2 regions of the Proteus sp. MB838 genome follow, and region 2 is predicted to be linked to the other one. Evidence: predicted binding sites of a transcription regulator. Region 2 holds the regulator's gene; the other holds the start of a gene.

Region 1 (16,223 bases), on a different contig from region 2:
TTATTGCCTAATTACCTTGATGATCCGGCATTTAAACCCTTGCTACATTATCTTAAAGATGATGAAGACAAACGTAAATTACATCAACTAGCGGGGCGTGTGGCGGATCTCTTTGACCAATATCTGGTTTATCGTCCCGATTGGTTGTCGGCATGGGAAAATGATCAACTAATTGATGGCTTGAGTGACAATCAATACTGGCAAAAAACACTGTGGTTGGCACTGCAACGCTATACAGAAGATCTTGCGCAACCTAAATGGCATCGTGCTAATCTTTATCAACAATTTATTTCTACTTTGAATGATGCGCCTATGGGGGCGCTTGCGCACTGTTTTCCATCGCGTATTTTTATTTGTGGTATTTCAGCATTGCCACAAGTCTATTTGCAAGCACTGCAAGCAATCGGCAGACATACCGAAATCTATTTATTGTTTACTAATCCTTGCCGCTATTACTGGGGAGATATTCAAGATCCAAAATTCCTCGCTCGTCTAAATAGTAGAAAGCCTCGACATTATCAGCAACTTCATGAACTACCTTGGTTTAAAGATGAACAAAATGCATCGACACTATTTAATGAGGAAGGGGAGCAAAATGTCGGCAATCCACTATTAGCGTCTTGGGGAAAGTTAGGTAAAGATAATCTCTATTTTCTTTCTGAGCTTGAATATAGCGATGTGTTAGATGCTTTTGTTGATATACCAAGAGATAATTTATTACATCAACTTCAGGCCGATATACTCGATTTAGAGGATTTTTCACAAATAGGTCAGACGCTTGAGGATTACCAAAGTAGTGAAAAAAAGCGGATCATTGCCAATGATGATCGCTCTTTGACCTTTCATGCTAGCCATAGCCCACAACGGGAAGTCGAGGTATTACAAGACCAATTACTGCATCTCCTCGAGCAAGATGCTGATTTATTACCGCGAGATATTATTGTTATGGTGGCGGATATTGATAGCTATACGCCCTATATTCAAGCCGTATTTGGTAATGCGCCCGCAGAGCGTTATATTCCTTTTGCCATTTCAGACCGAAAAGCTCGCCAAGTACATCCTGTCTTACAAGCTTTTATCACTTTATTAGAATTACCTCAAAGCCGTTTTACCGCAGAGCAAGTGCTTGCATTACTTGAAGTACCCGCCTTAGCTGCACATTTTGCCATTTTTGAAAATGAGTTGAAGCTACTACGGCGCTGGGTTGAAGAGTCAGGTATACGTTGGGGATTAGATGATGAAAATGTGGCCTCCTTTTTATTACCTGTGACAGGAAAAAATACGTGGGAGTTTGGGTTATTAAGGATGCTTCTTGGTTATGCGATGGACAGTGAGGCAGGGCCGTGGCAAGGGGTACTGCCTTACGATGAATCAAGTGGCCTAGTCGCTGAGTTAGCAGGGCATCTAGCAGATTTTTTATATACCTTAAGTGAATGGCGAACACGATTAAGCGAAACTCGAAACTTAGAAGAGTGGCTTGATATCGGTCAACAGCTTGTTGATGCCTTTTTTGACACTGATGAAGAGACAGAGCTGGTATTGGCGCTTATCACACAACAGTGGCAAAAGGTGATAAAAAATGGTCTAGAGGCGCACTATCAACATGAAATTCCATTAGTGCTGATCCGCGATGAACTTACAGTGCGTTTTGATGATGAGAAAATTAGCCAACGCTTTTTAGCCGGAAGCCTTAATTTTTGCACCTTAATGCCAATGCGTTCAATTCCATTTAAAGCAGTCTGTTTATTGGGAATGAATGATGGGGTCTACCCACGTAATATTCAGCCATTAGGATTTGATTTAATGGCAGAAAAACGTCGTCGAGGTGATAGAAAACGTCGTGATGATGATCGCTACCTGTTTTTAGAAGCATTAAGCTCAGCAGAAAAATACCTTTATATCAGTTATATTGGTAAGTCTATTCGTGACGATCGCGAATGTAATCCTTCGGTATTGATTAAAGAGTTACAAGATTATATTGGGCAAAATTTCCGTTTAAGGGAAGATGCATCATTAAATGTTGATGACAGTGCGCAGCGTATCATCAGCCACTTATTAACCCAACATAGTCGAGTGCCTTTTGCGCCAGAAAACTTTAAAACGGATGCTCTATATCGCTCTTATGCCGCTGAATGGTTACCCGCAGCAAGTGGGAAAGGGACTGCTCACCAAGCATTTTCAACGCCATTAAATAAAAAAATTGAGAAAGTCTCTTTAGATGAACTATCACGCTTTTATCGCCATCCCGTACGTGCTTTTTTCCAGCAAAGTCTAAAAACGAATTTTGTTATTGAAGAGACCGAGCTACCGGAAGAAGAGCCTTTTGTCATTAATGCATTACAACGTTATCTATTAAACCAATGGTTATTAAAAGCCTTAATCGAAGGGACATCAACAGAAGCACTTTATGAACGCATTAAAGCTGCTGGAAAATTACCAGCTAGTGCGTTTGGTCAAATTTATTGGGAGCAACAAATAGAAACGTTGCAACCTTTAGCCGAAAAAGTCAGAAGTGAACGTTTAGCAACCCATTCTGTCACAATAGAATACCAATTTAATACGATCCCATTAATTGGTCGTTTAAATGAAGTACAAGCCGATGGGTTACTCCGTTGGCGACCCGCCACATTAACAGCTAATGATCTACTGCAATTATGGATAGAACATCTCGTGTACTGCTTAAGTGGTGGAACTGGCGAAAGCCGTTTTTATGGTAGAAAAGAGTCGCAATGGTGTCTATCACCGGTGTCTGCGGATATTGCGTATTCAACCCTTGAAAGATTGATCCAAGATTATCAAACAGGGATGAATACACCTTTAGCCTTATTCGCCAACAGTGGTTGGGCTTGGTTACAAGCTTGCTTCGATAAAAAAACACAGACGTTTTTATTTGATGATGAAGAGATACAAAACAAGGCAGAATTGGTATTAACGCAATATTTAACCGATAGCTATAACCGAGAAGGTGAAATGAATGATATCTATATTCAACGTGTATTTCATCAGCTTGATGCACCTTTTCTTGAGGCAGTAAAACAGACCACGTTAGCCATATTTAAGCCAATCATTCCATTTATAAAAAAATAAGGGAGCTCATATCAGATGAGAAAATACTTATCGCAACTTTGGATTATGTTGCTATTGATGCTAGTCAGTATCAACAGCTTCGCAACAGATCCACTTTGGCAAGTATTGCCGGATAGCATTGAAAAAAGTGAAAGTGATCCACGTGATTATCAGGCTATTAAATTAGCTAATGATATGACCGTATTACTGGTTTCAGATAAAAAAGCGGTCAAATCATTAACCGCCGTTGCTCTGCCTGTCGGTGCATTAGAAGATCCAGATAGCCAACAAGGTCTTGCCCACTATTTAGAACATATGGTGTTAATGGGCTCGACCAAATACCCAAAATCAGGGGATCTGACAGAGTTTTTAAATAAAAATGGTGGCTCTCATAATGCCAGCACAACCACTTACCGCACCGCATTTTATTTAGAAGTTGAAAATAGTGCCATTAATGAAGCAGTTGATCGTTTGGCAGATGCATTAGCGGAGCCATTACTTGATCCTAAATATGCTGATCGTGAACGTAATGCGGTTAATGCGGAATTAACCATGGCTCGCTCCCGCGATGGAATGCGTTTTTGGCAAGTGAGAGCCGAAACTTTGAATCCGGCTCATCCAAGCTCTCGTTTTATGGGAGGAAACTTAGAAACATTAAGTGATAAGCCAGAGAGTAAATTACAAGATGAATTAGTGAAATTCTATCAAACATACTATTCTGGTAACTTAATGAATGGGGTGATTTATAGTAATAAATCACTGGACGAACTCGCTAAATTAGCGGCTGATACTTTTTCCCGTATTCCTAATAAAAACACCCAAGCACCAGTAACGACGGTGCCTGCGATGACAGAAAAAGAAAAAGGGATAATGATCCACTTAGTCCCAGCTCAGCCACAAAAAACCTTACAAATCGAATTTGGTATTGATAATAATCTTGCCGATTTTCGCAGTAAATCAGATGAATATATTGGCTACCTTATTAGCAATCGTAGCACGGGTACACTAGCAACTTGGCTACAAGAGCAAGGATTAGCAGAGAATATTAGTACTTCATCTGAATCCTATATCGATCGCAACCAAGGTTCATTTACCATTTATGTTTTTTTAACAGACAAAGGCCTTGCTGAGAAAGATAAAGTTATTTCAGCGATTTTTTCTTATATTCAACTGATCCAAAATAAAGGGGTCAGTGAGCGCTATTTTAAAGAAATAGCCAATGTGCTTGACCTCTCATTTCGCTATGGCTCTATTGTCAGAGATATGAACTATATTGAAGATATCTCCGATATGATGCTGCGTTATCCGATTAAAAATATTCTTAATGCAGATTTTATTGCCGATGATTATCAACCTTCTGCGATCCTTTCTCGCCTAGGATCTCTTACACCAGAAAATGCGCGTATTTGGGTGATTAGCCCTAATGAGCCTTCAAATAAGCAAGCTTATTTTGTTCATGCACCTTATCAAGTGGATAAAATTACTGCGAAGCAATTAGCTTCATGGCAGGAATTAGCCAGCGACATCTCATTGTCATTACCGACACTAAACCCTTATATTCCTGATAATCTGTCACTTATTGATGCTGATAGTAACATCACTAAGCCTCAATTATTATGGCAAGACAGTCATGCTCGGTTATTCTATATGCCATCGCACTATTTTTCTGATGAGCCGAAAGCCAGTGTGACGTTAAGTTTAGTGAACAAAAATGCAGATCGCACAGTTAAACAGCAAGTTATACAAACATTGACCAATTACCTTGCTGATCTAACCTCTAGTGAACTGGCTTATCAAGCTTCTGTTGCCGGCATGAATATCTCCTCTTCTTCTGGGCGTGGAGTCGATTTCTCAGTCAATGGTTATACTCAACATTTACCAGAGCTAGTAAATGCCACACTAAAAAGCTATATAACGTTTGAAGCTACTCAGCAAGAGCTTGATCAAGCTAAATCTTGGTATCGTGAACAACTGGAAGTGACGCATAACCTTAAAGCGTATGATGCTGCAATGTTACCTGCCCGTCGCCTAAATACGATCCCTTATTATGAAGAAGCCGATAAACTTAAGGCGTTAGAGTCGATAACGTTACAAGATATTAAAGATAATCGTCGTGATGTCATTGAAAATGCAGCGCTTCAAGCATTAATTATCGGTAATTTAACGCCAGAGCAGAGCCGTGAGATAGTTAAATCGGCACAAGCATTATTAGGCAATAAAGGAACAGAATATTGGATTGGCGACACATTAGTTTTTGATAAATTAAATCAAGTTACATTCCAAAATAAATCTAAAAGTACCGATAATGCGCTAGGGGAATTGTTTATCCCTGTTGGCTATGAGCGTCTACAAGGAAAAGCGATTACATCAGTATTATCCTCTATCGTGCATCCTTGGTTCTTTGAACAACTCAGAACAGAAGAGCAATTAGGTTATGCGGTCTTTGCTTTCCAAGCTTCAATGGGCGAGCAGTCCGGTTTAGGCTTTTTACTGCAAAGTAATGCTAAACCACCAGTTTATCTCAATGAGCGTTATCATGCATTTTATCAACAAGCTTATGATCGTTTGAAAAAGCTAAGTGAAGTTGAATTTAATCAATATAAAAAAGCCATTATTGATGAAGTAAAACAACCACCGCAAACATTTTATGAAGAGGTTTCTCTTTATCGTAATGATTTTTATCGTAATAACTTAAAATATGATGGTCGTGAGAAGTTTTTAGCCCAACTGAATAAGGTAACGCTAAAACAAGCAATCGAATTTTATGAAAAAGCGATAATTAAACCGACAGGACTCGTGTTTGTTTCACAAATAATCGGGAAAGAGGGTAACAACGCTGATTATGCGCAAAATAAACAGTGGAAAATCTATTCAACCGTGAGTGAATTACAAAAAACATTACCTGTTGAGGAAATTAAAGAGTGAGTGAAGTGATACAGGCACAGGTATTAGATCCCTATACACTTCCTTTGTATCAAAGACGCCTCATTGAGGCGTCTGCGGGAACAGGGAAAACGTACACTATAGGGTTATTGTATTTACGATTACTGCTTGGATTAGGGGGCGAGTCAGCATTTCATCGCCCCTTAAGTGTTGAAGAGATCTTAGTCGTTACTTTTACCGAAGCGGCAACGGATGAATTACGCGCCCGTATTCGTCAAAATATTCATCAGTTAAGGCTAGCCTGTATCCGTCATCAAGTAGAAAATGACAATAACGCTTACCAAATATTATTAGATCAAATCCCGAATAAAATGGTGGCGGCGCAATGGCTATTAGAAGCTGAGCGTCAAATGGATGAAGCCGCTATTTATACTATTCATGGTTTTTGTCAGCGCATGTTAGCCACTAACGCTTTTGAATCTGGTGTATTGTTTGAACAGGTGTTGATCCAAGATGAATATGAGTTAAAAAAACGTGTCTGCGCTGATTTTTGGCGCAGGCACTGTTATCCCCTTTCTTATGATGTTGCCTATGCGGTAAGCGAAATTTGGTCTGGCCCTGAGCAACTGCTGTATGAAATTCAACCCTATTTACAAGGTGAATGCCCCGAAATTCAAGGTATTGATTTCGACGCTAAAAAAGAGACTGTTGAACAGCGTCATCAAGCAGTCATTGAGGCCATTGATAAAGTTAAAGCACTATGGCGTCATCATTGCAATGAAATTGCAGATTGGATAACTTCATCTGGTGTTGATAAACGCAGTTACAGTAGTCGTTTCTTACCTAAATGGATCGATGAAATCACCGCATGGGCCACTCCACTCGAAACCAAAAGTTATCAGTTACCTGACTGTTTAAGTCGTTTTTCGCAAGCAACCCTACATGAAAAAACTACAAAGGGGGCTGCGCCTGAGCACGCTTTATTTGCGGAAATCGAACTACTTTGCCAACAAAGCTTAACGTTACGTGATGTGATCATTGCCAATGCCATCCCTGAAATACGCCAAGGGATAGAAAATGAAAAAATGCGTCGTGGTGAGTTGGGATTTGATGATCTGTTAACGCGTCTCGATAAGGCATTGCAACGAGAAGGCGGCGAAGCATTAGCAGATGCTATTCGCCAACGTTATCCCGTCGCGATGATTGACGAATTTCAGGATACCGATCCTCAGCAGTATCGTATTTTTGATACTATCTATGGTGAGCATACAGAGAGTGGTTTGCTATTTATTGGTGATCCCAAACAAGCCATTTACGCATTTCGTGGTGCAGATATCTTTACCTATATTCGGGCAAGGCAACAAACCGATCACCACTATACATTGAATACTAACTGGCGCTCGGCTCCGGGTATGGTAAGTGCAGTTAATAAACTGTTTTTACGTTCTAAAACCCCTTTTTTGTTTGATCATATTCCTTTTATTGAGGTCAATTCGGCTGAAAAAAATCAGCATATGAAGTTTATTTACCAGCAAAAAACAGTTGCCCCATTAAATTTTTGGTTAGCTGAAGGTGAAAGCCTTTCAACTGGTAATTATGAACAATTAATGGCCTCGCAATGTGCGATGCAAATTCGTGACTGGTTATCAGCCGGTGACAATCAACAAGCTTGGTTAATCGAACAAGACAATAAAAGCGCTGTTACATCTGCCGATATTGTGGTGCTAGTGCGTAGTCGCCGAGAAGCATTATTGATCAGAGATGCATTAGATCTGTTATCTATCCAATCAGTATTTTTATCCAATAGAGAAAGTGTGTTTGAAACCAATGAAGCCAAAGATCTACTTTGGTTACTACAAGCAGTGGTAACCCCTGAAAAAGAACGGGTGTTAAGAGCGTCTCTTGCCAGTGCACTGTTTGGATTTAACGCACAACAAATTGACGAACTTAATCAAGATGAACAGCGTTGGAACCGCTATGTGGAGCAATTCTCTGATTATTTTGTCTTGTGGCAAAAACGTGGTGTGTTACCTATGCTACGTAAAGTCATGATAGAAAACCAAATCGCTGAGAACTTACTCGCAAGCCAAGCAGGAGAACGACGTTTAACCGATATCATGCATATTGGCGAGTTGCTACAAGAAACATCATTACAGCTTGATAGCGAGCACGCCCTTATTCGTTGGTTAGCCCAGCAAATTTCTCGACCAGATGCACAAGCGGAAAGTCAGCAAATGCGTTTGGAAAGTGATAAAAATCTGGTGCAAATTTGTACCATTCACAAATCTAAAGGATTGGAATATCCCATTGTTTGCCTACCTTTTGCCTGTAATTATCAAGAACAAAAGGGCGCGCTTTATCATGATAGAGATGAATTTTACGCAAAATTAGATATTTTTAATCAACCTGATAGCGTGCGTCTTGCTGATGAAGAGCGACTGGCAGAGGATTTACGCTTGTTGTATGTGGCATTAACTCGGGCGAAATTTTGTTGTTATGTTGGTGTTGCGCCTTTGGTTAAAGGAAATAAACGTAAGTCAGGATTAACTGATTTGCATAAAAATGCGCTGGGATATCTGTTGCAGCATGGGGAAGAGGGTAATAGTGAGCTATTACATCAATCCATTAATCAATTGCTTGATGACAATATAAAAGTGATCACGTTAGGTGATACCTCAACGCATCGATATCAATCTCCACATACAACGGATATTGCTTTAGATGCCGCCATATTTAAGCGAAAAATTAATGATAATTGGCGTATCACCAGTTATTCGGGATTAACGGCACAACACTCTGCACGTGGATATCTATTTGATAGTGCTGATTTGGATGCCTTGGTACAATCTATCGCACCGGGCTTAGATACCGATGCTAAAGGTGAGAAAACAGCGCAACACAGCGATGAACTCTCTATTCATCACTTCCCTCGTGGTGCAGTCGCGGGGACATTTTTACATAGTTTGCTTGAAGAGCTTGATTTTTCACAGCCTATTGATGAAAGTTGGATGCAAGAGCAACTTATTGCCCAAGGTTTTGAGGAAAAATGGACGCCATTGTTGGTGGCTTGGATGGAAACCCTTTTTCACACCCCATTAAATGCGCAAGGCTTATGTTTAGCTGATATTCCTAAGGAGCATCAACTCGATGAGCTACAATTCTATCTGCCTATTGAAAAGGAGATGTCGGCGGCACAGTTAACAGAATTAACCCGTCAATACGATCCTTTATCTGCGCAATGTCCAGCCCTCAATTTTCAGCAAGTGCAAGGCATGCTAAAAGGTTTTATTGACTTAGTATTTTGTTGGGAGGGCAAGTATTATGTGGTTGACTATAAATCTAACTGGCTTGGTGAATCGAGTGAGGATTACACGCAAGAGGCGATGAGCAATGCAATGCGCGATCATCGTTATGATTTACAGTATCAACTCTATACTTTAGCGCTACATCGATTTTTACAACAACGCTTACCTGATTATGATTACCAACGTCATTTTGGTGGGATCTGCTATCTCTTCTTACGTGGCATTGATACTGACTACCCGGGCAATGGCGTCTATACCTATCTACCTGAAGAAAAGTTTGTAGAAGCATTAGATGCGCTATTTAAAGGGGAAGCGCTTGAGGTTAACGGCAGTAAAGTGAACGCGCTGGGTGAGAACAATTCAAATGATTAAATTATTAGAACAAGCAATTGCACAAAACCTATTGCGCCCATTAGATTTACGTTTTGCTCAAATGCTGGTGGCAGATGAAAATCCTATCCTACTGTTTATTTTTGCCTATCTCAGTGCTCAAACAGGGGCGGGTCATGTTTGCTTACCGTTAAATATCATACAACAAGATAAATTGTTTGATGGACGACACACCGAGCTTTCACAAGCCATTTGGCAGAAAATGGCGCAACCATCAGCGAAAGAAATACTGGCAGAGCTTAATCAGAGCGAGTGTGTTAATCAAGGCCATAGTGATCTGCCTTCACCTATTATTCTCGATAACGGATTACTTTATCTACAAAGAATGTGGCGTTATGAAGAGCAAATTGCGCAATTTTTTCGCCAAGAGCAACGGGTGGTTGATATCGATGAAAATCAATTAACAAACGTATTAAATCAACTTTTCCCAAGTGTTAAGACAGATGCTGAAACTAACTGGCAAAAAGTCGCCGCAGCGGTTGCTATTACAAGCCCTATTTCGATTATTTCGGGTGGCCCAGGAACAGGGAAAACCACGACAGTAGCAAAGATTTTAGCTGCTTTTGTCATGCTAACGGCGAATGAAAAACCCATTATTCAACTAGCCGCACCCACGGGAAAAGCGGCAGCTAGATTGACCGAATCATTAGGTAAAGCATTAGCGCAATTGGCACTAAGTGAAGAAGAGTTAAAATGGATGCCCGATCAAGCGCAAACCATTCATCGCTTATTAGGTGCTCAACCGGAAAGTCAGCAAGTTCGTTATCATCGCGATAATCCGCTACAACTTGATATCTTGGTCATAGATGAAGCTTCTATGGTGGATTTACCGATGATGGCGCGTTTAATTGAGGCTTTACCGGAATATTGCCATGTTATTTTTCTGGGAGATAAAGATCAGCTCGCTTCGGTAGAGGCGGGAGCCGTTTTAGGGGATATTTGTCGTTTTGCGGATCAGGGGTTTAGCCAACGCCGTTTTGAGCAGATTGATCGCTTAACACAAGGTGAATTACAGAAAGATCCCGCTTCTATGACGACTTCTACTACGCCAGTTTCGGTGGTCAGTGATTCACTATGTTTACTGCGTAAAAGTTATCGTTTTGGCTCACATTCAGGTATTGGTCAATTAGCTTTTGCGGTTAATCAAGGACAAGTGAAGAGTGCTATGACGTTACTGAAAAAAGCGACAGTAACACAAGAGAGCACTGAGCGAGAAAAACATACCGATCCGCAGGACATCGAATTTATCTCATTAGACACCGATGAGAGCTATATGAAGATGCTTCAAGATGTTGCTAAGACTTATCATCACTATCTATCGTTAGTCGCACAAAAAGCAGCACCAGAGACTATTCTTCATAGCTTTAATCAATATCGTTTATTGTGCGCCTTGCGAGAAGGGCCTTTTGGTGTCACAGGACTAAATGAACGTATTGAGATGCTGTTACATCGCCAACGCTTGATACGACGACCTATAAATAGCTATCAGCGGGAGTATATTGGGCGACCAATTATGATCCAGCGTAATGACAGCACATTGGGGCTATTTAATGGTGATATCGGCATTATGCTTAATAACGATGAAGGGGAAATGAAAGCTTTCTTTCAGTTGCCTGATGGCACATTGAAAGCTATTCAACCTAGTCGTTTACCGCAACATGAGACTGCTTATGTGATGACAGTACATAAATCACAAGGTTCGGAATTTACCCATACGGCACTGGTGTTGCCAACACAATTTTCTCCTATTGTTAGCCGAGAATTACTCTATACGGCGATAACGCGAGCCAAGCAGAAGCTATCACTTTATTCTTCTGAATATATGGTGAAAATGGCGATCCAGACACGTATTCAACGCCGCAGTGGATTAGTTGAAAAACTGCGTTACTGAGTGATTTTTTAATTTAATACGAATTAATATAATTATAGTGAATAGCAAAAGACAGGCTTTGAGAGGGGGAGCCTGTCTTTTTTACTTTATTAATAAAACTACTCTTTATGTAGATCTAAAATTAAGATCTTAGAGCGGCGCTGATAATTATACAGAGCCTGTTTTTCAATAGGTAATTTATCGATTTCAGCAGGCGTAAAGCCTTTTTCTTGGAACCAATGAATACTACGAGTCGTGAGCACAAATAATTTATCTAACCCCATCTGTTTAGCTTGGGTTGATATGCGTTGTAACAACACTTCACCTCGACAAGAGCTACGATAATCAGGATGAACGGCGACACAGGCCATTTCACCTATTTTTTCAGACTGATAAGGATAGAGGGCAGCACAAGCAATGGTGAGATTATCGCGCTCAATAATAGTGAATTGATCAATTTCCATCTCAAGTTGCTCTCTTGAGCGACGCACTAAAATGCCTTGTTGCTCTAATGGACGAATAAGCTCTAATATGCCACCAATATCATTAATATTGGCGCGACGGACTTTCTCGGCACTTTCCATCACAATCTGCGTACCAATACCGTCACGAGAAAATAACTCTTGAACAATGGCACCATCCGCTTGATAGCTTAATAAATGGCTACGCTCAACACCACGACGGCAGGCTGTTACCGCACCTCGTAAAAAACGTACAGTACCTGAGTGATAATCGCCTGTAGTTTGTAATGCTTGAATTCGTTCTTCTGCTTGATTAGGTAAAAGTTCAGACACAATCTGGCCACTTGCATCTACAACCCCTTGCGAAGAGCAAAAGCCAATAAGCTTTTGTGCTTTAAGTTTGATAGCTAGCTGGGTTGCGACCTCTTCAGAGGTTAAATTAAAACTTTCCCCTGTAACAGAGACGGCAACAGGGCCAATTAACACAATGGCATGGTTATCTAACTGACGATGAATGGCCTCTTCATCAATACGGCGAATTTTACCGCTATGGCAATAATCGACCCCATCATCGACACCTAAAGGTTGGGCAATGACAAAATTACCGCTAACCACATTAATATGCGCTCCTTGCAAGGGCGTATTACTTAAACTCATTGATAAACGAGCAGTAATATCGAGTTGTAAGGTACCGGCAGATTGTTTAACTACTTCAAGGGTTTTACTATCAGTAATTCGTGTGTGTTTATGATAGAGCGGAGAAATTTTTTGCTCTTCAAGAGCCACATCGATTTGTGGTCTAGCGCCATAAACCACCACTAACCGTATTCCTAAACTATGCAATAAACCAATATCGTTAATGATAGAGGGAAAGTTCTCATGGGCTATTGCTTCTCCCCCTAGCATAATGACAAATGTTTTACCTCTATGTGCATTAATATACGGAACCGAGTGTCGAAAACCATCGACCAATTCGGTGCTACGCTCTTTCATAAAGCCCCTCTCAAGTGAATTTTTATTCGCATTTAATGTATTTTTATTCTTTTTGAGCGGAAATGGCAAGTAAAATCCGATCTTACTGTTTTAACAGAAGGCAGAATATTTGTATAAAAGTGTGTAATTGTGCTGTTTTTAAGTGACAGTGAAGTGTGGATTCGGTAAAGTTTTTCGTTCAGATATTTTTTGACCGTCTGTTTTAGCACTTTTTGATGTTAATCGTTTTTTTTGGAATATTTTCATGAGTCATTCAGAACATAATCAAACACGTCGTCGTCTTATTAAAGGAATTGGCGCGTTATTGTTATTAAGTGTTAGTCCTGTTGGCTTAGCGGCAACATCATCAGTGGTTGCCGTCAGGGTATGGCCTGCATCGACTTATACACGTGTGACTATCGAATCAAGTAGCCCCTTGAAATATCGCCAGTTTGCGTTATCAGCACCAGATAGAATTGTGGTTGATCTTGAAGGTATCCAACTGAATAGCGTTCTGAAAGGTATGGCTAGTCAAGTGCAAACAAACGATCCTTACTTAAAACTTATTCGTGTCGGTCAAAATACCCCAACTACGGTTCGTTTAGTGTTTGAAATTAAAACCCCCGTTCAGCCACAAATGTTTACTTTAAAACCCGTTGCTGAATTTAAAAATCGCTTAGTGCTCGATTTCTATCCAAGTCATGCGGCGACAAGTGAAGATGATCCGCTATTAGCGCTATTGCGTGAATATAACGAAGGGGATTTACAACAAGCTGTGCCTGAACAAACGGATACGCGTAAGCCCGGAAGAGCAGGACGAGATAGGCCGATTATTATCATGATTGACCCCGGCCATGGTGGTGAAGATCCGGGAGCGATGGGGAAATATAAAACTCGTGAGAAAGACGTTGTACTACAAATTGCCCGTCGCTTAAGAGCTTTGATTGATAAAGATGCCAAAATGAAAGCTTATATGACGCGTAATGAGGATGTGTTTATCCCCTTAAAAGTGCGAGTAGCGAAAGCGCGGAAAATGCAGGCTGATCTCTTTGTCTCTATTCATGCAGATGCATTTACCAATCGCTCGGCTAGAGGCTCTTCTGTTTTCGCGCTATCCAAAACAGGCGCAACAAGTAATACCGCACGTTACCTAGCTCAAACCCAAAATGAAGCGGATTTAATTGGTGGGGTGAGTCGAAGTGGTGATCGCTATGTTGATCACGCAATGCTTGATTTAGTACAGACCGCGACAATTAATGACAGCCTAAAATTTGGTAGTGAGGTATTAAAATTATTAGGTGGCGTGAATAAGCTACATAAAAATAAGGTCGATCAAGCCGGATTTGCGGTTTTAAAAGCCCCTGAGATCCCTTCTATTTTAGTAGAGACGGCTTTTATTAGTAATATTGAAGAAGAGCGAAAGCTCAAAACGGCTAAATTCCAGCAACAAGTTGCTGAATCTATTTTCAAAGGTATTAAAGCCTATTTTGCTAATGGTGGGGAACTGACATTAGCTGATCGAGGCTGATCTCGCTATACAACTACATACAACTACAACTTATTTTTGAGACTTCTAGTGGGAAATAAATAGTTATTTTCTACTAGAGGTAACAACTTATTATTTTTTATCCAATAAGTTAAATCATAACTCAGTAACAGGGAGTATATTGGTTATTGTAAATAGAGTAGGGATTAAGAGAGTATTTAATGGGAATTTGTAGAAAATAAAATTAGGAAAGTATTGGTTGCGGGGGCCGGATTTGAACCAACGACCTTCGGGTTATGAGCCCGACGAGCTACCATGCTGCTCCACCCCGCGTCCGAAAATATTTATAGAAATTGGTTGCGGGAGCCGGATTTGAACCAACGACCTTCGGGTTATGAGCCCGACGAGCTACCAGACTGCTCCATCCCGCGACTGAATCTATAAATTTTAACTTACTGCGTATGTTGTGAATTGGTTGCGGGGGCCGGATTTGAACCAACGACCTTCGGGTTATGAGCCCGACGAGCTACCAAGCTGCTCCACCCCGCGTCTCCACAGAGGGGCACTATACTCAGGATCTGATAACTTGCAAGTTTTTTATGTAATTTTTGCCATTTTCTTTTAAAAACGGTCAGAAATAATACATAGAGGTGTAATTTTAGACAGTTATACTTTAGATAACACACTAAATGGTGAAGCCGATAATTAAAAAAACCGCAACCACTTCTGTATCGATATCTTTCTTGATTTGGCTTTGGTATCTTTCTTGTCATCAACTCTTTTTAAAGTAGGAATATAAGTAAAAAATGGTTACTTGGCGAAAATCGTTGCTTTTGGGGATATTAGCGCTTGCCTTAACAGGCTGCCATCGTCCAACAGATCAGGGGCAACAGTATAAAGATGGTAAGCTTAAGCAAGATCTTATTGAAGTTAACTCGCCAAATACGCAAGGCAAGCCCATTAATGGCTCAGATTACCTTGAACAAGTTAACCAAATAAATCAAACATCTTCACGTCTATACAATAGTAATCAAGATACTTATCAAGCAGTGGAAAATTGGTTACGCTCAGGGGCAGATACGCGTCAATTACGTCAATTTAATATCGCAGCCTTTCAAATGGAAGGGGAAGATAATTATGGGAATGTAAAATTTACCGGATATTATACCCCTGTTTTAGAAGCACGTTTAACGCCACAAGGTGACTTTAAATATCCGCTCTACCGCATGCCAGCCAAAGTGCGTGGTAAATTGCCTTCACGAGCGGCTATCTATAACGGTGCTTTAAGCCCTACTTTAATTGCCGCTTATAGTAATTCCATCATGGATAACTTTATGATGGAAGTGCAAGGCAGTGGCTATGTCGATTATGGTGATGGTAAACCTTTAACCTTCTTTGGTTATGCTGGGAAAAATGGTCATCCTTACCGCAGTATTGGTAAAGTGCTGATTGATAATGGTGAAGTTGAAAAAGAAGCGATGTCAATGTTGGCAATTAGAGAGTGGGCTGATAAGCATAGTGAACAAGAAGTCAGAAAATTATTAGAACAAAACCCCTCTTTCGTTTTCTTTAAACCTGAACCTTTTACGCCAGTAAGAGGGGCAAGTGCTATTCCGCTGATTGCTAAAGCGTCAGTGGCTTCGGATAGAAGTATTATCCCCGCAGGAACTGTATTATTAGCTGAAATCCCTATTTTAGATAATACCGGTAAGTTTACTGGACAATACCAAATGCGTTTAATGGTTGCTTTGGATGTGGGGGGAGCCATTAAAGGACATCATTTCGATATT
Region 2 (17,737 bases):
AACGCTAATTCTAATGACACAGAATTATTTTTTTGCGCGTTCAAAAGAAGACAGAATTTCAGCTTTAGCCGCTTCTACGCCTTCCCAACCATCAACTTTTACCCATTTACCAGATTCTAAATCTTTGTAATGTTCGAAGAAGTGTTTGATTTGAGCTTTTAATAATTCAGGTAGATCGTTCACATCTTTAATGTGATCGTATTCTTTACTTAGTTTAGTGTGTGGTACAGCAACCAGTTTTGCATCTTCACCTGATTCATCAGTCATTTTCAGTACGCCAACAGGACGGCAACGAATGACTGAACCTGGTTGTAATGGGTATGGAGTTGGAACCAGAACGTCTACTGGATCACCATCTAAAGATAATGTGTTGTTGATGTAACCGTAGTTGCATGGGTAGAACATCGCTGTTGACATAAAACGGTCAACGAACAGTGCACCACTTTCTTTATCAACTTCGTATTTGATTGGATCAGCATTGGCTGGAATTTCAATAACAACATAGATATCTTCTGGTAGTTCTTTACCAGCAGGAACATGATTCAGGCTCATAAAAAATTTCCTATGAAAAATTAATTTGACGTGGCTCGTAGTATAGCGAAAAGTTTTTAACAATACCCGTTTTTTGCCGTACAGGTTGCCTTTTGAGGTAAAAATAAGCAACAAATACACGAATTAGCTATTTTGGGAGATGAAAAAACCGGACGCGTTAATTAAGCCCGGTTTAACTATATCCTGACAAAAAGAAAATTTATTCTTCGTCTGGATATTGAGCCATAAATGCTTCTGCTTGTTCGACCATCGCTTTAGTACCCACAAAGAATGGCATGCGTTGGTGCAACTCTGTTGGTTTGATATCTAAAATACGATCTTTACCATTACTGGCTTTACCACCCGCTTGTTCCGCGAGGAATGCCATTGGGTTGCATTCATAAAGTAAGCGTAATTTACCATTTGGATGACTTGCCGTACTTGGGTAAATATAAATCCCCCCTTTGAGCAAGTTACGATGGAAATCCGCAACCAAAGAGCCAATATAGCGAGTTGTATAAGGACGGTTAGTTGCTGCATCCTGCTCTTGGCAATACTTGATGTATTTTTTTACCCCTAATGGGAATTTAATGTAGTTACCTTCATTGATTGAATACATATTTCCGGTAGGCGGAAAATGAACACTTTCGTGAGATAAACAGAAAACCCCTAAAGAAGGATCGTAAGTAAAGGCATGTACACCACAACCGGTAGTGTAAACCAACATAGTAGATGAGCCATAAACGACATAACCCGCAGCAACTTGGCGATTACCGGGTTGCAGGAAATCATCTAGTGTCACTGGTTGGCCAATAGGCGTAATACGGTGGTAAATAGAGAAAATAGTACCAACGGAAACGTTTACATCGATATTAGAAGAACCATCCAATGGATCCATTAATACCACATACTTGGCATTTTCCGCGCGATCACCTTCAAAGATAACGATATCGTCTTCTTCTTCCGAACCGATCCCCGCAACTTCACCACGAGCTTTAAGTGCTGCTTTTAGTTTCTCATTCGCGTAAAGATCCAGTTTCATCTGGGCTTCACCTTGAACATTAGAAACACCGTTAGTGCCAAGAATATCGACTAACCCAGCTTTATTAATATCACGGTGAATAATTTTAGCCCCAAGCTTAATGGCTGACAGCAATGCCGTTAATTCGCCAGTTGCATGGGGAAAATCTTGTTGTTTCTCGACGATAAATTCGCCTAATGTTTTCATGACGTGGGTCCTGAATGTGAATGGATAAAATATAAAAAGGAAAAAAGTTTCCTTATTAGTGGCAAGTTTATCCAAAGAATCGCATGATTCAAAGGTTAATCCGTTTCTAATCTGCTTTTTGATGGTTAGAATAGTGACCAACTTCATGCTATTGGAAAGAAATTCATGCACATTCATATTCTTGGTATTTGTGGCACCTTTATGGGAAGTCTTGCCATCTTAGCTCGAGCGAAAGGGCATAAAGTAACTGGCTCTGATGCAAATGTTTATCCTCCAATGAGCACATTATTGGAAAATCAAGGCATTGAGCTAATCGAAGGTTATGCTCCACAACAATTGGAACCTGCTCCTGACATGGTGATTATTGGCAATGCGATGACTCGAGGGAATCCTTGTGTTGAAGCGGTACTTGAAAAAGGATTGCCTTACACATCAGGGCCACAATGGTTACATGACTATATTTTGCCTGAGCGTTGGGTTTTGGCCGTTGCGGGTACCCATGGTAAAACGACTACGGCAGGTATGCTGGCTTGGATTTTAGAAGATTGTGGTTATCAACCTGGTTTTTTAATTGGTGGTGTGCCGGGTAACTTTCAAGTTTCAGCACAATTGGGGGAAAGCCCGTTTTTTGTTATTGAAGCTGATGAGTATGACAGTGCTTTCTTTGATAAACGTTCTAAATTTGTTCATTACTCGCCACGTACGCTTATCTTAAATAATCTGGAATTCGATCATGCGGATATTTTTGATGATTTAACGGCGATTCAAAAACAGTTTCATCATTTAGTCCGTATTGTGCCGGGCAGTGGCAAAATTATCATGCCTGATAACGATCTGAACTTAAAACAGACCATTGGTATGGGATGTTGGAGTGAGGAAGAGTACACCGGTGAGACGGGTGATTGGCAGGCGAAAAAGATCAGTAATGACAGTAGCCACTTTGCAGTGTTCCATAAAGGTGAGCAAGTCGGTGAGGTTTGTTGGGGACTTTCGGGTGAACACAATATGCAAAATGGCTTAATGGCCATTGTGGCAGCTCACCACGTTGGTGTATTACCGGTAGATGCATGCGCAGCACTCAATAAATTTATTAACGCCCGTCGTCGTTTAGAGTTACGGGGTGAAGTAAATCAAGTGAGTGTTTATGATGACTTTGCCCATCATCCTACGGCGATTTTAGCAACCCTTGAAGCGTTACGTAGTAAAGTTGGCGGAACAGCACGTATTATTGCGGTATTAGAACCTCGCTCTAATACGATGAAGATGGGGATCAGTAAAGATGATATCGCCCCGGCATTGGGACGTGCTGATGAAGTTTTCTTATTTCAGCCACCTAACATTCAATGGTTAGTCAGTGATATTGCCGAGAAGTGTGTACAGCCTGCTCGTTGGAGCACGGATATTGATACATTAGTGGAGATGGTTGCTAAAGAAGCTAAACCGGGTGATCATATTTTGATCATGAGCAATGGTGGCTTTGGTGGTATACATGAAAAACTCCTGGCGAAATTAGCCACACCAAAATCATCTGTGGATCAATATTAATTTAAATAAGTAAGCCACTGAAATTTCAGTGGCTTACTGTTTATGACCTATTTTCCTGAAGTCGCTATTTATAATTCCTGATCAAATAGGTTTAAAATCGCATCTCGTAGTTCTTCTGTTGAGAATCCTGGCGCGGGTGTAGAAAAAATAGTGTCATCACCAGCGATACTTCCGAGGATCCCTTCTGCTTTACCTAAAGAATCTAATAAACGTGCAATAAGCTGTGCGGCACCGGGGCTGGTTCTAATAACCACTACTGAGTGGTTATGGTCAATATCAAGTACCAAATTTTTCAATGGGCTACTTGCTGTTGGTACACCAAGTTCTGTTGGCAGGCAGTAAACCATTTCCATTTTGGCATTACGCGTTCTTACTGCGCCAAATTTTGTTAGCATACGAGAGATTTTAGACTGGTTAATATTATCAAAACCAGCTTCTTGTAATGCGGTTACAATCTCGCCTTGTGAACTGAATTTTTCTTCTTTCAGCAGGGCTTTAAATGCTTTAACCAAGTCTTCTTGCTTAGAAGGAGTGCGCATAGTTCACCTTTAGTGAGTTATCAATAACTCGCACATTATGCAGAGAAGTGAATTTTTATGCAACATTAGCTCCGTTAATCTTGTTTCTCTTCTTGGTTGATGTGTGTTTTTGTGTGTTAACTCAAAAAAGTTTTATTTCTCGATATTGAATGCGATAATCTTGATTAGGTAAATAATTTGTTAACTAAATGATAATCTTAAATGATTATGCAATATGAGATAGTTCGTTTAGCACTTAGCGATATTTATTGGAATTATTTCTCAAAAGAGTGCCCGCTATCTCATTAACAGATAAGCAATTTGTTTAGAATAACCGAAGTATTATTTTTTACTACAAATGCCTTATTATGCAATATAGCTGTTAAATAATTGTTTTCTTTACTAGGTGTGTTGCGTAATAGTGAGTATATCAAAGGCGTTCCACTATCTCGTAAACTAAGGAGTATCAGAATGAAAGTAGCAGTTCTCGGTGTAGCGGGTGGTATTGGTCAGGCACTGGCACTTCTTCTTAAAAATCAGCTTCCAGCTGGTAGTGAACTCTCTTTATATGATATCGCTCCGGTTACACCGGGTGTTGCAGCGGACTTAAGTCATATACCTACTCAAGTAAGGGTAAAAGGTTTTGCTGGCGAAGATCCTTCTCCTGCATTAAAAGATGCAGATGTTGTTTTAATTTCTGCCGGTGTTGCCCGTAAACCGGGTATGGATCGCTCTGATCTTTTCAATGTAAATGCAGGGATCGTGCGTAATCTTATTGAAAAAGTTGCACAAAACTGCCCTAAGGCGCTTATTGGTATCATTACTAATCCAGTCAATACTACGGTTGCTATCGCTGCTGAAGTACTGAAAAAAGCCGGTGTTTATGATAAAAAACGCCTATTTGGTGTGACAACACTGGATATTATCCGTGCGAATACTTTTGTTGCTGAATTAAAAGGCAAAGATCCACAAACAACGAATGTTCCGGTCATTGGTGGACACTCAGGTGTCACTATTCTTCCTTTGCTATCTCAAGTAGCCGGTGTGTCATTTACTGATGAAGAAGTTGCTGCATTAACAAAACGTATTCAAAATGCGGGAACTGAGGTTGTTGAAGCTAAAGCGGGTGGCGGATCAGCCACATTATCAATGGGACAAGCAGCTGCGCGCTTTGGTCTTTCATTGATCCGTGCTTTAAATGGCGAAAAAGATGTTATTGAGTGCACCTATACCGAAGGCGATGGTGAACATGCCCGTTTCTTTGCACAACCTGTTCGTTTAGGTAAGAATGGTGTTGAAGAATATCTACCAATCGGTCAATTAAGTGATTTTGAAAAACAATCTCTTAATGGCATGTTGGATGTATTGAAAAAAGATATAATTCTTGGCGAAGAATTTATTAATAAATAAAAAATAACCTTTTTGCTTTAAAATAATGTAAATTTAAATAAAAACCGCTGATAGTGTATCAGCGGTTTTTTTTATTAATTATAATATATGTAATTATTAGTTAATTATTGGTTTTGTCGCGTATCTTCCGTTCAAGTAATTCTCCTGTTTCAGGATGAAAATAACGACTGGGCCAAATTTCCGAAGGCGCTACACCTAGAAAGTCAGCAATGATTTTCTCACCTTTTGGCCAAGGGCGTGACAGTGCGTTAGCCAGTGTTGAAGAGCTTAAACCAGCTTGGCGAGAGATGGCTGCCAGTGTTGTGCCTCATTTTCTGAGTGCGGCAATAATATCGGCAGGATGCCAATCAGATTTCCTTGAAATCATTTTTAATCCTTTTTCTATAAAATTAAATGCTGTGTTAGTGGTATAAATAACAGTTTATTAGAAATGCTTAAAAGCATTAAACTGATTATTTAGAAAATAAAATAACATTATTTTTCTAAAAATATTTCTGATTTTATTCTTAATAATTTCTTTTTTGAAGTTGATAACAATTTTAGAGAAACGTAATGAAAAAAGAGTGGTATACGGCAATGGAATTGACGGGTATAGGTGGATTACCTAAATCACCACAAGGTGTAAATGCAAAAGCTAAACGTGAATCTTGGTTAAAACAAGAGAGAACTAATAAACAAGGAAATGGCGTTGAATATCATTACTCTTGTTTACCAGAAGAAACTTTAATTGCTCTGGAGCTTTATGAACCATTAGCACATTACAAACTAAATAAAGAGGAGCCACTCGTTATCTGGGTGAAAGCATTCCAACAACTTAATGATGGTGAACAAAAAACAGTAACAGAGCTGATCTTGCGGGATGGTATTAGAAGTTTTTTAGAAAAGATCGTCAAAGATTAAGCGACTTTAAAGAACGCGCTATTGCGTTATCCGCAACCGATATCTGACTAACCTCTTAGTTGAATGTGAGATGAGATCATGAAAAAAGAATGGTATACAGCAAAAGAATTAGTAGGGCTTGCAGGGTTACCTAATTCTCCACAAGGGGTCAATTTAATGGCACGCCGTGAAGGATGGGAAAATCGCCGTAAGCGTGGAGTACAAGGTAAAGCCGTTGAGTACTCGGTTAAAAGCCTCCCTGAAGAGGTGGTGAGTGTGTTAGCGGCGCATGAGCCTCCTGCAGAATATTTATCTAAGCGTCAGGATGCCTTTCTTATCTGGGTGGAAGCTTATTATCAGCTAACAAAATCAGAGCGTGAAAAAATCGTAAAATTTGTTTTACGAGAAGGTCTCGCTAAGTTAATTAGCTATATTGATGCTGACAATCAAGAAGAGATCGAACGAGAAAATGAAGAAGTGGTTCAAAAATTAAAAAGCCCCCCAGAGTCGACATAGTCGCTCTGACGGGCTTCTCATACTTTATGGGGTTTAGGTATGAAAATTACGATTGTCGTTGCACAGCAACGTGCGCAAGGCCAATTAATGCATCTTTGTAAGATGAATCAGGAATAATCGCTAACGCCTCAATGGCTTTATCGGCTTCTTCTTCCGCTTTTTGGCGGGTATATTCCAGTGAGCCACACTGTTTCATCGTTTTTAACACAGTGTCGAGTAAATGACGGCCGTTACCTTTTTCAATGGCTTGACGAATGAGTTGTGATTCTGTTTCGTTACCATGGTGCATGGCATGAAGTAAAGGCAAAGTAGGTTTACCTTCATCCAGATCGTCACCGGTATTTTTACCTAATTGGGTATTATCTGCATCATAATCCAGTAAATCGTCAATCAGCTGGAATGCGGTACCAAGATAACGACCATAATCTTGGAAAGCTTTCTCTTGCTCTGGAGTGGCTCCGCAGAGGATGGCTGACGCATGAGAGGCAGCTTCAAATAAACGAGCGGTTTTACTGTAGATAACTTGCATATAGTCATCTTCAGTAATGTCAGGATCGTTACAATTCATTAATTGTAATACTTCACCTTCAGCGATCACATTGGTTGCGCTAGACATCAGCTTTAGCACGCGCATGGAATCAAGATCCGTCATCATCTGAAAAGATCGTGTATAAATAAAGTCACCTACCAGCACGCTTGCAGCATTACCAAACACAGCATTAGCTGTTTGTTTGCCTCTACGCATATCGGATTCATCAACAACATCGTCGTGCAATAATGTTGCGGTATGAATAAATTCAATTAAAGCGGCGACAGAGATATGTTTGTCCCCTTGATAATCCAAAGCTCGGCCGGTCAGAACAGCGATCATTGGGCGGATCCTTTTACCACCACCGCTAATGATGTAGTAACCAAGCTGGTTTATCAAAGAAACATCTGAATTAAGCTGGTAAAGAATTGCGTCATTTACCGCAGCCATATCAGCGGATGTGAGTTTTATAATAGATTCTAAATTCATGTTTTTCGACTTTGGCTCGCCAATGAGCGCGTTATAATTAATAAAAAATGATCATGCCATAGATTTTACTCTCTTATAATTTAGATTGTACTTTAAAAATGGCTGAAATAAATATTGTGTAAAAAACTCTTTTTTTTGCTGGTTGTTTGCGATCTATACTTGTCATCGCGACTAAATTTGCGTAGAATTCGCGCCCTATGTGAATATTTTAATTGTGCACTCAAATTATACATATTGGGAGTGTGCGGAAAGCGGAGTTTATATGTACGCGGTTTTCCAAAGTGGTGGTAAACAACACCGAGTCAGCGAAGGTCAAACAATTCGCTTAGAAAAGCTTGAAGTAGCAACTGGCGAAACTATTGAGTTTGACACCGTCATGATGGTCGCTGATGGCGACAACATTCAAATTGGCGCTCCAATCCTTGAGGGCGTTAAAGTTAAAGCGGAAGTGGTTGCTCACGGTCGCGGCGAGAAAGTTAAAATTGTTAAGTTCCGTCGTCGTAAACACAGCCGTAAACAACAGGGCCACCGTCAGTGGTTTACTGATGTTAAAATCACTGGTATCGCTTAAGGTTTAGGAGAGCAGATTAATGGCACACAAAAAGGCTGGCGGCTCGACTCGTAACGGTCGCGATTCCGAAGCAAAACGTCTAGGTGTAAAACGTTTCGGTGGTGAAGCTGTATTAGCAGGTAGCATCATCGTTCGTCAACGTGGTACTAAGTTCCATGCAGGTACTAACGTTGGTTGTGGTCGTGACCACACCCTGTTTGCGTTAGCTGACGGAAAAGTTAAATTCGAAGTTAAAGGTCCAAACAATCGTAAATTTATCAGCATCGAAGCTGAATAATTACCGGTCCTTTAAACACCGAGTTAAAAGCCCTGCACAGTCTGTTGCGGGGCTTTTTATATTTAAAAAAGGCCATCTCTGGGTAATTTCGGCCATCCAGCACGTTAATGGCTATCATACGGAGTAAAATCATGAAATTTGTTGATGAGGCCAAGATCCTAATCGTCGCTGGCGACGGTGGTAACGGCTGTGTAAGCTTTCGTCGAGAAAAATATATCCCGAAAGGGGGACCAGACGGTGGTGATGGCGGTGATGGTGGTGATGTCTACATGGTTGCAGACGAAAACCTCAACACCCTTATCGATTACCGTTTTACTAAATCTTACCGCGCTGAGCGTGGTGAAAATGGCCAAAGCCGTGATTGTACGGGAAAACGTGGTCAAGATATTACTATTAATGTCCCTGTGGGGACGCGTGCCCGTGATCTTGCTACAGGTGAGATCATTGCTGACTTAACGGTACATGGTCAAAAACAAATGGTCGCTAAAGGTGGCTTCCATGGTTTAGGGAATACGCGTTTTAAATCATCAGTCAATCGTGCACCACGTCAACGCACAATGGGTACACCAGGTGAATCACGTGAAGTACTGTTAGAGCTGATGCTACTTGCGGATGTAGGTATGTTAGGTATGCCGAATGCCGGTAAATCTACCTTTATTCGAGCCGTCTCGGCAGCCAAACCCAAAGTGGCAGATTATCCATTTACTACACTAGTACCTAGCTTAGGTGTTGTGCGTATGGACAGCCATCAAAGCTTTGTAGTTGCGGATATACCGGGGCTGATCGAAGGGGCTGCTGATGGCGCGGGTCTTGGGATCCAGTTCCTGAAACATTTAGAACGTTGCCGTGTATTATTGCATTTGATCGACATCGATCCTATTGATGGTTCTGATCCCGTTGAAAATGCCAAAATCATTATTTCTGAATTAGAAAAATACAGCGATAAACTGGCACAAAAACCACGTTGGTTAGTTTTCAATAAAGTGGATCTGCTTGATGCCGATGAAGCAAAACAGAAAGCGCAAGCGATAGTTGAAGCGTTGGGTTGGGAAGGTGATTATTATATGATTGCTGCTATCAACCAAGAAGGGGTGAAAAAACTTTGTTGGGATATTATGGAATTCCTGAAAGTAACCCCACGTGAGCAAGATATTGCTACCGCTTTAGCCACTGAAGAAAAAGTTGATTTTATGTGGGATGACTACCATAAAGAACAACTTGAAAATCCTGACATTGAAGACGATGACGAAGATTGGGATGAAGAAGATGATGATGGTGTAGAGTTTATCTACCAACGTTAATCTCTCTTTTTATCGGTATTGTTGTCTCGGTATCGTATAGACATACAGATAGTGAGACATAAAAAACGCCTGAATTTTCAGGCGTTTTTACTTTCTAACAAATAATAGTGCTATCTATTGTTATAGATATCTTTATATAAATTCGTTTCAAAACGAACCAAATAGGCGCGTCCAGCATTGCGATTTTGTGTAGGGGGAGAGTAGGCAGAAATAAATTGTACAAATGCCACTTTCTGTCCATTGGCTGTGGTCATAAAGCCAGCTAGATTATACACTCCCTTGAGTGAACCTGTTTTAGCGGAAACTTTACCGTTGACGCCCGCTTCAGTAAAACCACCACGATATTGCAATGTACCATCATGACCGGCAAGAGGAAGCATACTGATAAAATTTAACTCACTATCATGTTGTCCGACATATTGTAATACTTGCATCATGGTTGCGGGGGGCTATCAGGTTATGGCGGGAAAGCCCAGATCCATCCACCATAATTGTATTAGCTAAATCAATGCCCGCTTTTTGTTTTAAAATAGCACGAGTGGCATCCGCCCCTGAACGCCAAGTGCCAGCTACACCATAATATTCACGACCAATAGTTCTAAATACGGCATCTGCAATCATATTGTCAGACTCTTTTAACATCGTCGTCAATAAAGTGTGTAACGGTTTAGATTGTGTTTGTGCTAAAACAGTAACAGGGGCTTTAGGTTGGGAGCGGCGTTTGACATAACCGTCCAGCTCAATATCTGCACGTTGTAACTCTTCTTTTAGCAATATACCTGCCCAGTGCGCACCATCTTGAATGGAAAACATCAGCGGCATGGCTTCTTCACGTTTAGGAATGCAGCCTGTTATCACATAAGTATTTAAATCTCTCACCGTGACGTCTAATTCGCAAAAGCGGGTTCGTGTTGAGCCTTTTTCATAGGTTTCAACTTCGCTTAAAACCGTGACAGGATAAAAAGACGCTTTACGTATGGTGGCGATATCACCTTCTTTTTGACCACTTTGCAGTAAGACGGAAAAACAATTTTTATCTACAATAGCGGCACTTGGTGGGGCACTAAAGCATTGGGTCATATCATTCCAAACCCATCCCGGCGCTTTGTCATGGCTGGAGAAAGCAGAGGTATCAATTAATAAATTTCCCGTTATTTTTGTGACGCCGGATTGTTTTAATACGGCAACCATTGCTCGTAATTGCTGGCGAGTTAGCGTAGGATCACCACTAAAACGGAAAATTAAATCACCCTCTAGTTGATTGTTTTTTATCTTACCTTCCGTTTCCATTGTGGTGGTAAATTGATAATCGCCCCCTAATTGCAATAGGGCGGCTAAAGCTGTGACCACTTTTTGTGTGCTGGCTGGCAAAGATAATTGATTATCATTATAAGTTAGGTTAGGGGAGGATGCGCCAACAGTTTGGGTGATTAAACCGACTTGAGTGCCATCAGGCAAAAGTTCTATATATTTTTCAACAGGAATGGCGAGGGTTGAAAAGCTTAACAGACTCAAGGTATAAAATATTCCGCGGAATATAGGTAATAAGCGCATAATTTCTCTATCCGTAACTATAAGCTTAACGCTATAGTGTTGATTGCCAGAGGCTAATACTAAAGGGCAATGAGGGCAAAAGTAAACGGTAACACGTGTGATTATCTGATTATCAGAAAATATTACTTATCCTGTTTTTAAAACGAGAATAAGACGTGAAGCCATTGGCCTCTTGTGTTAGATTTAGTTTAGCTTTAGATAAGGGAGGTTTTTACTACTTCCCAACCAAAAGGGTAGAAAGTTACAATTATTTTCTATTCATCGAATATATAAAGGGACAGGCCCTCATTAAGGCTGCCTGTGTCTTTTTTTGTCTTGAGAAGAGTAAAGTAGAACCTTTTCTCTGTGTTGTTAGTATAAAAAATCAGGATGATACCTATTTTTTATTAGGAATAGTATTGAGGTATTAACACATGAATCAGATCCCTATGACAGTTCTCGGAGCAGAAAAATTACGCGAAGAACTGGAATATCTAAAAACTGTTCGTCGCCCAGAAATTACCGCGGCCATTGCTGAGGCACGGGAACATGGCGACTTAAAAGAAAACGCGGAATATCACGCAGCTCGTGAACAACAGGGTTTCTGTGAAGGCCGCATTCAAGAAATTGAAGCAAAATTATCAAATGCGCAAGTCATTGATATCACTAAAATGACGAATAATGGACGTATTATTTTTGGTGCCACGGTGACGTTACTCAATGTGGATACTGAAGAAGAGCAAAAATACCGCATTGTTGGTGATGATGAAGCAAACATTAAAGAAAACTTAATTTCAGTCAACTCACCGATTGCCCGTGGATTGATTGGTAAAGAGTTAGATGATGTGGTGGTCATTAACACCCCAGGCGGCCAAGTAGAGTATGAAGTTTTAAACGTAGAATATATTTAATTTGTAATTTTACGTTTCTATAGAAAACTAGAATGCTATCCTGTGGTAATATTAAAAAAGGCCTGAAAAGGCCTTTTTTGCCATAGAGTTAGTTATGGCATTTTTATATAAAGGTATAAGTTTTATTTCGGTAAAATAATTTTACGCGCTTCAGAAGGGCGATAAAGAACAACCATTTTTCCGATAACTTGTACATTCTGTGCACCGCTTTCACGCACAATCGCTGCCACGATCAAGTTTTTAACATCTCGATCTTCGCCTGCGATTTTGACTTTGATAAGCTCATGATGTGCCAGAGCGATTTCAATTTCTGCAAGAACGCCTTCAGTCAACCCGTTGTTACCGATCATAACGACAGGATTGAGATGATGAGCGAGCCCTTTCAGGTGTTGAATTTGTTTTTTGTTAAGAGTCATCATTAATTTTTGCTTAGTTGGGATTGAAAACGGTCTATTCTAACGCCATCTCTCATTTATCACCATAAAATGTCGTCAAGATGCGGTAAAATGAGTGAAGAAGTAAAATTTTTGATTGCTAAGTGTATGATAGTTGGAAAACGCAATGGCCAATAAAAAACGTTCGGCAAGCTCTAGCCGCTGGTTACAAGAACATTTTAGTGATAAATATGTTCAACAAGCAAAGAAAAAAGGGTTTCGCTCTCGAGCTTGGTTTAAATTGGAAGAAATTCAGCAAAGTGATAACATTTTCAAACCAGGTATGACCGTTGTCGATTTAGGTGCTGCTCCGGGTGGGTGGTCTCAATATGTCGTACAGCAGTTAGGAAATAAAGGTAGGATCATCGCATGTGACCTTTTACCTATGGATCCTATCGTTGGTGTCGATTTCCTTCAAGGCGATTTTCGTGATGAACTTGTATTGAAGGCATTGCTTGATAGAGTAGGTGATAATAAAGTCCAGGTTGTCATGTCTGACATGGCTCCAAACATGAGCGGAACACCCGCGGTCGATATTCCTCGATCCATGTATTTAGTAGAGTTAGCGCTTGATATGTGTCGTGATGTGCTGGCTCCCGGGGGAAGTTTTATTGTCAAAGTGTTTCAGGGAGAAGGCTTTGATGAGTACCTGGGGCAAATACGCTCCCTGTTTACGAAAGTGAAAGTTCGTAAACCAGACGCTTCGCGGTCTCGTTCTCGTGAGGTATATATTGTAGCCACAGGGCGTAAACTTTAGTACCCTAAAGCTATTTGTTAACACAGTTGTAATATGAGGTTAATCCCTTGAGTGACATGGCGAAAAACCTGATCCTCTGGTTAGTCATTGCAGTCGTATTGATGTCATTATTCCAGAGCTTCGGACCCAGCGATTCGAATAGTCGTAAGGTGGATTACTCTACCTTTATCAATGAGTTAACTAATAACCAGTTACGCGAGGTCAGCATAAGTGGTTATGATATTAATGTAACTAAAACAGATAACTCAAAGTACAGCACGTATATGCCTATGCGTGATGATAACCTGCTGACCACTTTAATGAACCGTAATGTAAAAGTGACCGGAGAACCCATTGAAGGTCAAAGCCTTCTAACACAAATTTTTGTGTCTTGGTTCCCAATGCTTTTACTGATTGGTCTTTGGATCTTCTTTATGCGCCAAATGCAAGGTGGTGGCGGTAAAGGTGCGATGTCTTTTGGTAAGAGTAAGGCTCGCATGTTGACAGAAGACCAAATCAAAACAACCTTTGCTGATGTTGCAGGTTGTGATGAGGCAAAAGAAGAAGTCAGCGAGCTAGTTGAGTATTTACGTGATCCGGGTCGTTTCCAGAAATTAGGTGGTAAAATTCCGAAAGGTATCCTAATGGTTGGTCCTCCGGGTACGGGTAAAACATTATTAGCAAAAGCGATTGCTGGTGAAGCAAAAGTACCTTTCTTTACTATTTCTGGTTCTGACTTCGTTGAAATGTTTGTCGGGGTCGGTGCTTCTCGTGTTCGTGATATGTTTGAACAGGCTAAAAAAGCAGCACCTTGTATCATCTTTATCGATGAAATCGATGCGGTTGGTCGTCAACGTGGTGCCGGTCTTGGCGGTGGTCATGATGAACGTGAACAAACGCTGAACCAAATGCTGGTCGAAATGGATGGTTTTGAAGGCAATGAAGGTATCATCGTGATTGCCGCAACTAACCGCCCTGACGTATTAGACCCTGCATTATTACGTCCAGGTCGTTTTGACCGTCAAGTCGTCGTAGGTTTACCAGATGTTCGTGGTCGTGAGCAAATTCTGAAAGTGCATATGCGCCGAGTGCCATTATCACCAGACGTTGATCCTGCGATCCTTGCTCGTGGTACTCCGGGTTTCTCCGGTGCTGACTTGGCAAACTTGGTTAATGAAGCTGCACTATTTGCCGCACGCGGTAACAAACGTGTTGTTTCAATGGTCGAGTTCGAAAAAGCAAAAGATAAGATCATGATGGGTGCTGAACGCCGTTCAATGGTTATGACCGAAGAACAAAAAGCATCAACGGCTTATCATGAAGCGGGACACGCCATTATTGGTCGTTTAGTGCCTGAACATGATCCGGTACACAAAGTGACGATTATCCCGCGTGGACGTGCATTAGGTGTGACTTTCTTCTTACCTGAAGGTGACCAAATCAGTGCCAGCCGTCAAAAACTGGAAAGCCAAATTTCAACACTTTATGGTGGTCGTTTAGCGGAAGAGATCATTTATGGGCCTGAACATGTTTCGACAGGGGCTTCTAATGATATCAAAGTGGCAACCAATATTGCGCGTAACATGGTGACACAGTGGGGCTTCTCTGAAAAATTAGGGCCATTACTGTATGCTGATGAAGACGGTGAGGTGTTCTTAGGTCGTTCAGTTGCTAAAGCGCAACATATGTCAGATGAAACGGCACGTACTATCGACGAAGAAATTAAAGCTATCATCGATCGTAACTATACCCGAGCTCGTCAAATCCTGATGGACAACCTAGATATTCTGCACTCAATGAAAGATGCATTAATGACTTATGAAACCATTGATGCACCTCAAATTGATGACTTAATGAATCGTCGTGAAGTTCGTCCACCGGCAGGTTGGGAAGGCAATAATGGCAATAGTGGTGCAAATACCGCTACAGCACAGCCGACACAAACACATGTGACGAATGAGCCAAATAATAAGTCAGGATCAGAGAGTGACACACCTTCTGATAACAATACTCATTAATCCTTATCGGGTTCTATATTGAGTAAGCTATAAATACAAACCCCAGGCTTTCTGGGGTTTTTTTATATAGGTATCAACGAAATGAAATTAATTGCCAGAGGAAGAGAGCTTAATTTATCTTCACCCCAAGTGATGGGCATTTTAAATGTGACGCCAGATTCATTTTCTGATGGCGGAACGCATAACTCTCTTAATGATGCTATTAACCACGCCGCTAAACTTATTGCTGAAGGGGCTTCTATCATCGATATCGGTGGTGAATCAACAAGGCCGGGTGCCAGTGATATTTCTGTCGATGAAGAGTTACATCGTGTTATTCCTGTGGTCGAAGCTATCCAGCAACGTTTTGATGTGTGGATTTCTGTTGATACATCCAAAGCACAAGTGATCACGGAGTCCGCTCAAGCGGGTGCCTCTATTATCAATGATATACGTTCACTTACCGAACCTGGAGCACTTCAGGCGGCTGCAAAAACGGGGTTACCTGTTTGTATTATGCATATGCAAGGTTTACCTAAAACAATGCAACATTCGCCGCAGTATAAGAATGTGATGATAGAAGTTGATGCTTTTCTGGCAGAGAATATTCAACGTTGTATTGATGCTGGTATCGAGAAAAATCAAATTATTCTTGATCCAGGCTTCGGCTTTGGTAAAAATTTAGCGCATAATTATCAATTATTAGCACATCTAAGTGATTTTCATCACTTTGGTTTACCGATACTCGCCGGAATGTCACGTAAATCAATGGTAGGACAGTTACTCAATGTTCCGCCACAAGAGCGTGTTGCTGGTAGTGTTGCTTGCGCAGTTATTGCTGCAATGCAAGGGGCACAAATTATTCGTGTACACGATGTTAAAGAGACTGTAGATGCGATGAAAGTCGTGCAGGCGACTCTTTCTGCAAAGGAAAATAATGAATGAGCGAACGTAAATACTTTGGAACAGACGGTATCCGTGGAAAAGTAGGTGACAGCCCTATTACACCTGATTTTGTATTAAAGCTAGGCTGGGCTGCAGGTAAAGTACTTGCACGTCACGGCTCACGTAAAATCATTATTGGTAAAGATACTCGTATTTCTGGTTATATGTTGGAATCGGCTCTAGAAGCAGGCCTTGCTGCTGCGGGATTATCCGCTTCATTTACAGGCCCGATGCCAACCCCCGCGGTCGCTTATTTAACCCGTACTTTCAGAGCAGAAGCTGGCATAGTGATTTCTGCTTCTCATAATCCCTATTATGATAATGGCATCAAATTCTTCTCCATTGATGGTACAAAACTACCTGATGAAGTAGAAGAAGCCATTGAAGCGGAAATGGAAAAACCGATCACTTGTGTAGAGTCCGCAGAATTAGGGCGTGCGAATCGCATTGTTGATGCCGCGGGCCGTTATATTGAATTTTGTAAAGGTACGTTCCCTAACGAAAATAATTTAAATGGGTTAAAAGTTGTTGTGGATTGTGCCCATGGTGCAACTTACCATATTGCGCCTAATGTTTTTCGTGAACTCGGGGCTGAGGTTATCACTATTGGTTGTGAGCCTACGGGCATCAATATCAATGACGAATGTGGTGCAACAGATGTACGCATGTTGCAAAAACGCGTGTTAGAAGAGGGTGCCGACGTTGGTTTAGCCTTTGATGGTGATGGTGACCGTATTATTATGGTTGATCATAAAGGCCTAAAAGTAGATGGTGACCAAATTCTCTATATCATTGCGCGAGAAGCGTTACGCCAAGGTCAACTACGTGGTGGTGCCGTCGGTACACTAATGAGTAATATGGGGTTAGAGATTGCCTTAAAACAGCTTGGTATTCCTTTTGTGAGAGCCAAAGTGGGTGACCGCTATGTGCTTGAGAAATTGCAAGAAAAAGGCTGGCGTTTAGGGGCGGAAAACTCGGGTCATATTATTTTACTTGATAAGACAACAACGGGTGATGGTATTGTTGCTGGTCTACAAGTATTAAGCGCAATGGTTCGTAACCATATGAGCTTGCATGATCTATGCAGTGGCATGAAATTATTACCACAAATTTTGGTGAATGTTCGTTTTACGGGAAATCACGATCCTCTACAATCCACAGAAGTTCAGCAATTCGCAAAAGAAGTTGAGGCGGAGCTTGGTGGTAAGGGACGCGTTTTATTACGTAAATCAGGAACAGAACCATTAATTCGAGTGATGGTTGAAGGCGAAAATGAAGAGCAAGTCACAGCGATGGCGAATCGTATTGCTGGTGCAGTAAAACATGTTGGCTAATTGCTGTTTTTTTCTTCAATTAATCACTTTATAGTAAAATAACCTTGCTTGTC

What was found. The regulator ArgR, encoded in region 2, controls arginine synthesis, uptake and breakdown. The targets are predictions, from matches to a motif close to ANTGAATAAAAATACANT.
Positions count from the first base shown of each region.
Region 1: the regulator ArgR is predicted to act here: its motif matches at 13,003-13,020, upstream of argA (amino-acid N-acetyltransferase).

Region 1 is NZ_BAABMO010000035.1:22,675-38,897, forward strand. Features, by position in the region: gene recC (exodeoxyribonuclease V subunit gamma) at 1-3,087, shown strand, start outside; gene ptrA (pitrilysin) at 3,103-5,991, shown strand; gene recB (exodeoxyribonuclease V subunit beta) at 5,988-9,626, shown strand; gene recD (exodeoxyribonuclease V subunit alpha) at 9,619-11,535, shown strand; gene argA (amino-acid N-acetyltransferase) at 11,634-12,968, opposite strand; gene amiC (N-acetylmuramoyl-L-alanine amidase AmiC) at 13,213-14,475, shown strand; tRNA gene ACYUCW_RS14255 (tRNA-Met) at 14,690-14,766, opposite strand; tRNA gene ACYUCW_RS14260 (tRNA-Met) at 14,788-14,864, opposite strand; tRNA gene ACYUCW_RS14265 (tRNA-Met) at 14,906-14,982, opposite strand; gene mltA (murein transglycosylase A) at 15,240-16,223, shown strand, end outside.
Region 2 is NZ_BAABMO010000003.1:48,248-65,984, reverse strand. Features, by position in the region: gene ppa (inorganic diphosphatase) at 25-552, opposite strand; gene fbp (class 1 fructose-bisphosphatase) at 752-1,759, opposite strand; gene mpl (UDP-N-acetylmuramate:L-alanyl-gamma-D-glutamyl-meso-diaminopimelate ligase) at 1,925-3,304, shown strand; gene argR (transcriptional regulator ArgR) at 3,373-3,843, opposite strand; gene mdh (malate dehydrogenase) at 4,294-5,232, shown strand; partial or broken gene ACYUCW_RS02035 (helix-turn-helix domain-containing protein) at 5,333-5,599, opposite strand; gene ACYUCW_RS02030 (DNA-binding protein) at 5,785-6,132, shown strand; gene ACYUCW_RS02025 (DNA-binding protein) at 6,211-6,627, shown strand; gene ispB (octaprenyl diphosphate synthase) at 6,674-7,645, opposite strand; gene rplU (50S ribosomal protein L21) at 7,908-8,216, shown strand; gene rpmA (50S ribosomal protein L27) at 8,236-8,493, shown strand; gene cgtA (Obg family GTPase CgtA) at 8,625-9,794, shown strand; partial or broken gene dacB (serine-type D-Ala-D-Ala carboxypeptidase) at 9,905-11,348, opposite strand; gene greA (transcription elongation factor GreA) at 11,762-12,238, shown strand; gene yhbY (ribosome assembly RNA-binding protein YhbY) at 12,361-12,654, opposite strand; gene rlmE (23S rRNA (uridine(2552)-2'-O)-methyltransferase RlmE) at 12,800-13,429, shown strand; gene ftsH (ATP-dependent zinc metalloprotease FtsH) at 13,486-15,426, shown strand; gene folP (dihydropteroate synthase) at 15,508-16,350, shown strand; gene glmM (phosphoglucosamine mutase) at 16,347-17,684, shown strand.